Regions from separate parts of the Arthrobacter sp. B10-11 genome, predicted to be linked through region 1. Evidence: riboswitches for the same ligand, from Rfam matches in the RefSeq annotation. Region 1 holds a riboswitch; the other holds the start of a gene.
What was found. Region 1 has a riboswitch for glycine ahead of gcvP (aminomethyl-transferring glycine dehydrogenase). Riboswitches for the same ligand answer to the same signal wherever they lie in the genome.
Positions count from the first base shown of each region.

Region 2: linked by a shared signal. The riboswitch ahead of RW112_RS09045 (L-serine ammonia-lyase) and the one ahead of gcvP (aminomethyl-transferring glycine dehydrogenase) in region 1 are both predicted to bind glycine.

Region 1 covers NZ_JAWMTH010000006.1:27,239-30,644, forward strand. The annotation lists gene RW112_RS17465 (MFS transporter) at 1-689, opposite strand, end outside; gene RW112_RS17470 (helix-turn-helix domain-containing protein) at 759-1,298, shown strand; glycine riboswitch at 1,403-1,501, shown strand; gene gcvP (aminomethyl-transferring glycine dehydrogenase) at 1,674-3,406, shown strand, end outside.
Region 2 covers NZ_JAWMTH010000002.1:729,351-732,756, forward strand. The annotation lists gene lipA (lipoyl synthase) at 1-322, opposite strand, end outside; gene RW112_RS09045 (L-serine ammonia-lyase) at 349-1,785, opposite strand; glycine riboswitch at 2,007-2,104, opposite strand; gene RW112_RS09050 (Lrp/AsnC family transcriptional regulator) at 2,188-3,186, opposite strand; gene RW112_RS09055 (amidohydrolase) at 3,286-3,406, opposite strand, start outside.

The DNA of each region.
Region 1 (3,406 bases):
ACGTCCACTGTTCCTGGCCGGGGATCCCTGGACTCCGGAATGAGCACCGGGCCAAGGGCCAGGATGGGCAGCATGATGGGCACGGCCACCAGCAGGATGGCGCCCCACCAGAAATGCTCCACGAGCCACCCGCCGAAGATGGGCCCGAGCGCGGCGCCGCCGGAGAAGCCCGCCGCCCAGATGGCGATGGCAAGCCGGCGCCGGTTGGGATCCGGAAAGATGTTCCGGATCAGGGACAAAGTGGAAGGCATCAGCATCGCGCCGAAAAATCCGAGGGCGGCGCGCCCTGTGATCAGCCACTCCGCGCTCGGGGCAAATGCCGTGGCGGCGGACACCGCGGCGAACCCGAAGCTGCCGATCAACAGGAGCCGCCGGCGTCCGATCCTGTCGCCGAAACTTCCCATGGCAACCAGGAGGCCGGCCAGGACGAGGGGATAGGCGTCAACGATCCACAGCAGCTGAACGCCGGTGGGCTCGAGGCTGCCGGCGATGGCGGGCAGCGCGAATGTCAGTGCGGTGTTGTCTACGGCAACCAGCAATACCGGGAACATCAGCAACGCCAGTGCAAGCCAGTCCTGCCCGCGTTTCGGTGCGCGGAAACTGCCGCCGGCAACAGGGCGGCCGGGTGCAGCGGGGCTCTGTGTGAAAGTCGGCGTGACCGGCGTCGAGGATGCAAATGAATTTCCCATGACAATAACTGTACCGTCTGGACGGTACAGTTAAGAATCCAGCCCCTCCCACCGGGCATGATAGGAACCATGGCCAGAAAACCCGTTGCGCGCGAAGCTGTGCTGGACGCCTTTGAATCCCTGCTGATCGAAGTGGGCGAACGTGCCGCCACGCTGGACGCCGTTGCCCGGCGCGCCGGGGTTTCCAAGGGCGGGCTGCTGTACCACTTCCCGAACAAGGAGGCCTTGATTTCGGCATTGCTGGAACGGATGGACCTGCTCGTAGCGGGAGATCTGGACGTGATGGCAAAAGCTCCGGAAGGGGCTGCCGCCTACTTCATCCGGTCCTCGCTCTGGGCAGGAACCCCGCTGGACCGCGTGTTTGTGGCTGCCACGCGGCTCGCCGAGGTGGCCCACGCGGAAACGATGCACCGGTTTGCGGCAGTCCAGCGGAGCTGGCTGGAGCTTTTGGCCGGCGACGTCGGGCCGGCCATGGCCAAGGCTGTCCTTTACATGGGCGACGGCCTCTATTACAACGCCATGCTGGCCAGCGGCCCCGGCACGGCCCCGCCGGAAATGAGTGGCGACGTCGACAACCTCCTGGCCGCCGTCGACCGGCTCCGCGGCTGACGTCCGTCATGCGGCGCCGGGCTGGACGTCAGAGTTTGCAGACTGGACCGCCGCGTAGGACAATTGCAGCTGTGACTGTTGTCACCGCTAACTAAATATGCCTTTGATCTGCGGCGGGAGAGTTCTGCAAGTAGGTACAAGCAGGCGCCGTAGGAGCAAACCCTCCCCAGGAATCTCTCAGGCCCATGTACCGCCGCGGCAAGGCAACTCTGGAAAGCAGCAGGCTGTCCGCTGGGACGTGCCTGCTCACCGACGGTGCAAGCGGAGCCATGCGTAAGCTGGTCCCCGCGGAAACTCTCAGGTCCAATACAGAGCGGGGAGGAACCCGAACCACTGCGGCGCATCCGGCGCTGCCATTAGTAATGGAGTTCCTTCGTGACGGTTAGTTCAGTCTCCACCACCTTTGTCGACCGGCATATTGGCGCCCGCCGCCAGGCCGATATCGACACCATGCTCAAGTCTGTCGGTTACGACAGTGTCGATTCGCTGGTTGATACCGCAGTCCCCAACGACATCCGCCAGGACGTTGCCCTCCGCCTTCAAGACGCCCTCAGCGAGGTTGAAGTCCTCGGCGAGCTGCGCAAGCTGGCTGCCAAGAACAAGACGGCTGTGCAGATGATCGGCCAGGGCTACTACGACACCGTGACCCCGCCGGTGATCCGCCGCAACGTCCTGGAATCCCCGGCCTGGTACACCGCCTACACCCCGTACCAGCCGGAAATCTCCCAGGGCCGTCTCGAGGCGCTCCTGAACTTCCAGACCATGGTCCAGGACCTCGTGGGGCTGCCCATCGCCAACGCCTCCCTGCTGGACGAAGCCACCGCTGTGGCCGAAGCCGTGTTGATGATGCGCCGCGCCAACAAGAACAAGACCGCCCACGACGGCAAAACCGTCCTCGACGCCGATGTGCTGCCCCAGACCATCGCCATCGTCAAGGGCCGCGCCGAGGCACTCGGCTTCGAAGTTGAGGTTGCGGACCTGTCCCAGGGACTTCCCGACGGCATCATCAACGGCATCGTGCTGCAGCAGCCGGGCGTTTCCGGCCGGGTGTTCGACCACACCGCCGTCATCGCCGCCGCCAAGGAACGCGGCGCCCTGGTCACGGTCGCGGCTGACCTGCTCTCGCTGACCCTCATCACGCCTCCGGGCGAGCAGGGTGCGGACATCGCCGTCGGCTCCACCCAGCGCCTGGGTGTGCCGCTGTTCTTCGGCGGTCCGCACGCCGCCTACATGGCCGTCCAGAAGGGCCTCGAGCGCTCCATGCCCGGCCGCCTGGTGGGTGTGTCCAAGGACAACGCGGGAACTCCGGCCTACCGCCTGGCCCTGCAGACCCGTGAGCAGCACATCCGCCGCGAGAAGGCTACATCCAACATCTGCACCGCGCAGGCACTGCTGGCCATCGTCTCCTCCATGTACGCCGTCTACCACGGCCCCGACGGACTGAAGGCCATCGCCGAGACCGTCCACAACCACGCCCGCACCCTCGCAGCCTCCCTGCAGACCGCAGGCCTCGAAGTCCTGCACGGCAGCTTCTTCGACACCGTCACCGTCCGCGTTCCGGGCAAGGCCGCTGAAATCGTTGCTGCCGCCGAAGCCAGGGGCATCAACCTGCGCGGCATCGATGCCGATACCGTCGGCGTCTCCGTCGACGAAACCACGACGCCGGAAATCGTCGCCGCCGTCGCCGCCGTCTTCGGCGCTGAGGTGGCCGGAACGGATGCGGGCGCCGGCTTCGCCCTCGAGGCCGCCGTCGAGCGTTCCTCGGAGTACCTGCAGCACCCGGTGTTCAACACGCACCGCTCCGAAACCCAGCTGCTGCGGTACATCCGCAAGCTTTCGGACCGTGACCTCGCACTGGACCGCACCATGATCCCGCTGGGTTCCTGCACCATGAAGCTGAACGCCACCGCCGAGATGGAAGCCATCTCCTGGCCGGAGTTCGCCTCCATCCACCCCTTCGCGCCGGACTCCCAGACCGAGGGGTGGCGTGAACTGATCGAAGGCCTGGAAGCGGACCTCGCCGAGATCACCGGCTACGACCAGGTCTCCATCCAGCCCAACGCCGGCTCCCAGGGTGAGCTCGCGGGCCTCCTGGCGATCCGTGGCTA
Region 2 (3,406 bases), on a different contig from region 1:
GGGCCACCTTGGTGGGTTCGAACATGTCCACCGGGGAGGGTTTGCCGGTATCGATCTGGCAGAAATCACAGCGCCGGGTGCATTCGGAGCCGCCGATCAGGAACGTGGCTTCCTTGTCTTCCCAGCACTCGAAGATGTTCGGGCAGCCGGCCTCCTCACACACGGTGTGGAGGCCTTCCTTCTTGACCAGGTTCTTGAGCTGGACGAACTCCGGGCCCATCTGGACCTTGGCCTTGATCCACTCCGGCTTACGCTCCACCGGTGTGGCCGCGTTGCGCTGCTCGATACGCAGCATCTTCCGGCCTTCTGGTGCCAGTGTCATAGTTCTCTTTCCTTCAGCATTCGACTTCAGCATTCGACGACGTTGACGGCGAGGCCGCCCATGGCCGTTTCCTTGTATTTGGAGGACATGTCCCGGCCGGTCTCGCGCATGGTCACGATCACCTCGTCCAGGGACACCCGGTGCGTCCCGTCACCCCACAGCGCCATCTTCGCGGCATTGATCGCCTTCGCCGCAGCGATGGCGTTCCGCTCGATGCAGGGGATCTGCACCAGACCGCCGATCGGATCACACGTCAGGCCCAGGTTGTGCTCCATCGCGATCTCCGCCGCGTTCTCCACCTGCGCAGGAGTGCCGCCCATCACCTCGGCCAGACCGGCAGCGGCCATCGACGACGCCGAGCCCACCTCGCCCTGGCAACCCACCTCGGCACCCGAAATCGACGCCTGCTCTTTGTACAGCACACCAATGGCACCGGCGGTGAGCAGGAACTTCACCACCACATCATCCCGGTCCGCCTGCGTCGCCTTATCCATGCCCGGCGCGAAATGCAGGGCGTAATACAGCACCGCCGGAATGATCCCCGCCGCCCCGTTCGTCGGCGCCGTGACCACCCGCCCGCCGGAGGCGTTCTCCTCGTTCACGGCGAGGGCGATCAGGTTGACCCATTCCTGCCAGTACTTCGGATCCCGGTACTCCGGGTCCCGGGAATCCTGGTCCCGGGTCTCCTTCATCAGGCGTTCGTGCCAGTCCGGGGCCCGACGGCGGACCTTCAGCCCGCCCGGCAGCAGCCCCTCACGCTTCAGGGACACCGCGACGCACTCCTCCATCACGGAGTAGATGTGCAGCAGCCCTTCGCGGATCTCCTCCCCGGACCGGGACGCCCGTTCATTGACGAACATGATCTCCCCGATGGACAGGCCCTTGGACTGGCACCGGCCCAGCAACTCCGCAGCGGTCCGGAACGGCAGCGGCAGCTCCTTCTTGGACTCCTCCAGCTCCTGCCGGGCCGCGTCCTCCTCACCCTCACGGACAATGAACCCGCCGCCGACGGAGAAGAACGTCGCCTGGTGCAGCACCTCCCCCTTTTCGTCCGAAACCGTGAACGTCATCCCGTTCGTGTGCCGCGGCAGGATGGTCAACGGTCGCAGCACCATGTCCTTCACCCCGTACGGCAACGCCACACCCAGCCCGTCACCGGCGCCGGCCAGCTGCAGCTTCCCGGTCTCCGCGATCGCCGCCAGCCGCTCCTCCACCTCCGCCGGCAGGATCTTCTCCGGATGAAAACCCTCCAGCCCCAGCAGGATGGCCGTCATGGTCCCGTGCCCGTGCCCGGTCGCAGCCAGCGAACCGTACAGGTCCACCCGCAGCGACGCCACCCGGTCCAGGTCACCGGACGCCTTCAGCTCCTCGGCGAACACCGCGGCAGCCCGCATCGGACCCACCGTATGCGAACTCGACGGCCCGATTCCAATGGAAAAAAGATCAAACACACCAACAGCCATGGCCGGGTGTCCTTAGGTGCCCGGGCGCAGCGGGGCGGAGGTTTTGGGGAACAACTGAACGGTCACGAGGAACTCCATAATTCAGGTGGCGCATGGCGCCACGATGATTCGGGTTCCTCCCCGCTCTGTATCTGACCTGAGAGTTTCCGCGGACCCTGCTGCTACGGGGTGCCGCTTGCACCGTCGGTGAGCCCGGAGACCGGACTACTTTCCAGAGTTGCCTCGCCGCGGCGGTACGTGGGCCTGAGAGATTCCTGGGGAGGATTTGCTCCTACGGCGCCTGCTGAACGTACCGGCAGGACTCTCCCGCCGCAGATCAAAAGCGTGTGCCACTTGTCGGTGACACGGCTCACACATTATCCCGTCCGGCGGACAACATGCAACAGAGTTACTTCGTGTGGATCATTCCGCCCGTGCCGGGCGCTCCGGAATCCCGTCCCGGTACATCACGGTGCTGCGTTTGAAGATCTCGGCATAGACCGAAGACCGGACGGATGTGACCGTGTCCATCTGCCGGAGATCGTCGAGCAGCAGCCGGAGTTCGTCCAGGCCTGGCAGAGCCACCTGGGCCAGCACGTCCTCACCGGAGGCGGCGGCCCAGCGGGTCACCGGAAGGCTGGCCAAGTACTTCGCCGGCGCCTCCGCCGCCTTCCCGGAACGGGTCAGGGTAAGGAGGGACTCCACGGGAAATCCGAGCACTGCGGGATCCACCACTGCCCTGATGAACAGGGCACCGGAGTTGGTCATGGCTTCAAGGCGGCGGCTGACGGTTGCCTTGGAGACCGACAATGCGGAGGCCAGCTCATCCACGGTGGCCCGGCCGTTGCGGTGGAGGAGCTCGGCCAGCGACCGGTTCGTTTCATCAAGTGCCTCACCCGGCTGGCCGGTGCGGATTCCGGCCAGCCGGCCGTCCTCGTCGCGGTGGAGCGCGGCGTACTGTTTCTTGTCCAGTACGTCCGGAGTCCAGCCGCTGGGGGTCCGGAAATACTCCAGCAGCGGTGTCATGGCGAAGGACTGCACACCGTCCACCCCGGACAGGCGCCGGTAGAGAAGCCCGCCGAGTTCATCCGGGGAAAGAAACAGCTCCGCCACGGCCTCGTTCGTGCCGGACAGTGCGGTGACCCACGACGACTCTTCCTGCACCGCCAGCCAAGTGCAGACACTGCGAAGATTGCGCGGCGCCGCCGTCACGCGCAGCAGGAAGGCCGACCGCGCACTGACGGATGATGGATTGACGAAGGAGTTTGTGCGCACCACCCCGGCTTCGAGCAGCTTGTTGCCGCGGCGCGCCACGGTGCGTTCCTGCTGCCCCAGGACATCGGCGATCAGGCGCCAGGGAGCGCGTCCGTTCCGAACCAGCGCGGCCACGATCTGCCGGTCCAGGACGTCAAGCTGCTCCATGTCCCGGCTCCTTTCATTGCGGCTGCGAAAGTACGACGCCGGCAGCCTGCTCCCGCTGAACGGAACCGGGACGGCGGACGCGCCGCCGCCCCGCTCAAGTCAGTTCCGGCCCAGATAGGCTAGCACTCCGGAGAGCGCGGCACCCGTTCCCCCGACGACGGCGGCACGGGCGTCCGGCGCGAACTGCGGCGAATGGTTCCCGGCGGGTGTTGCCCCGCCC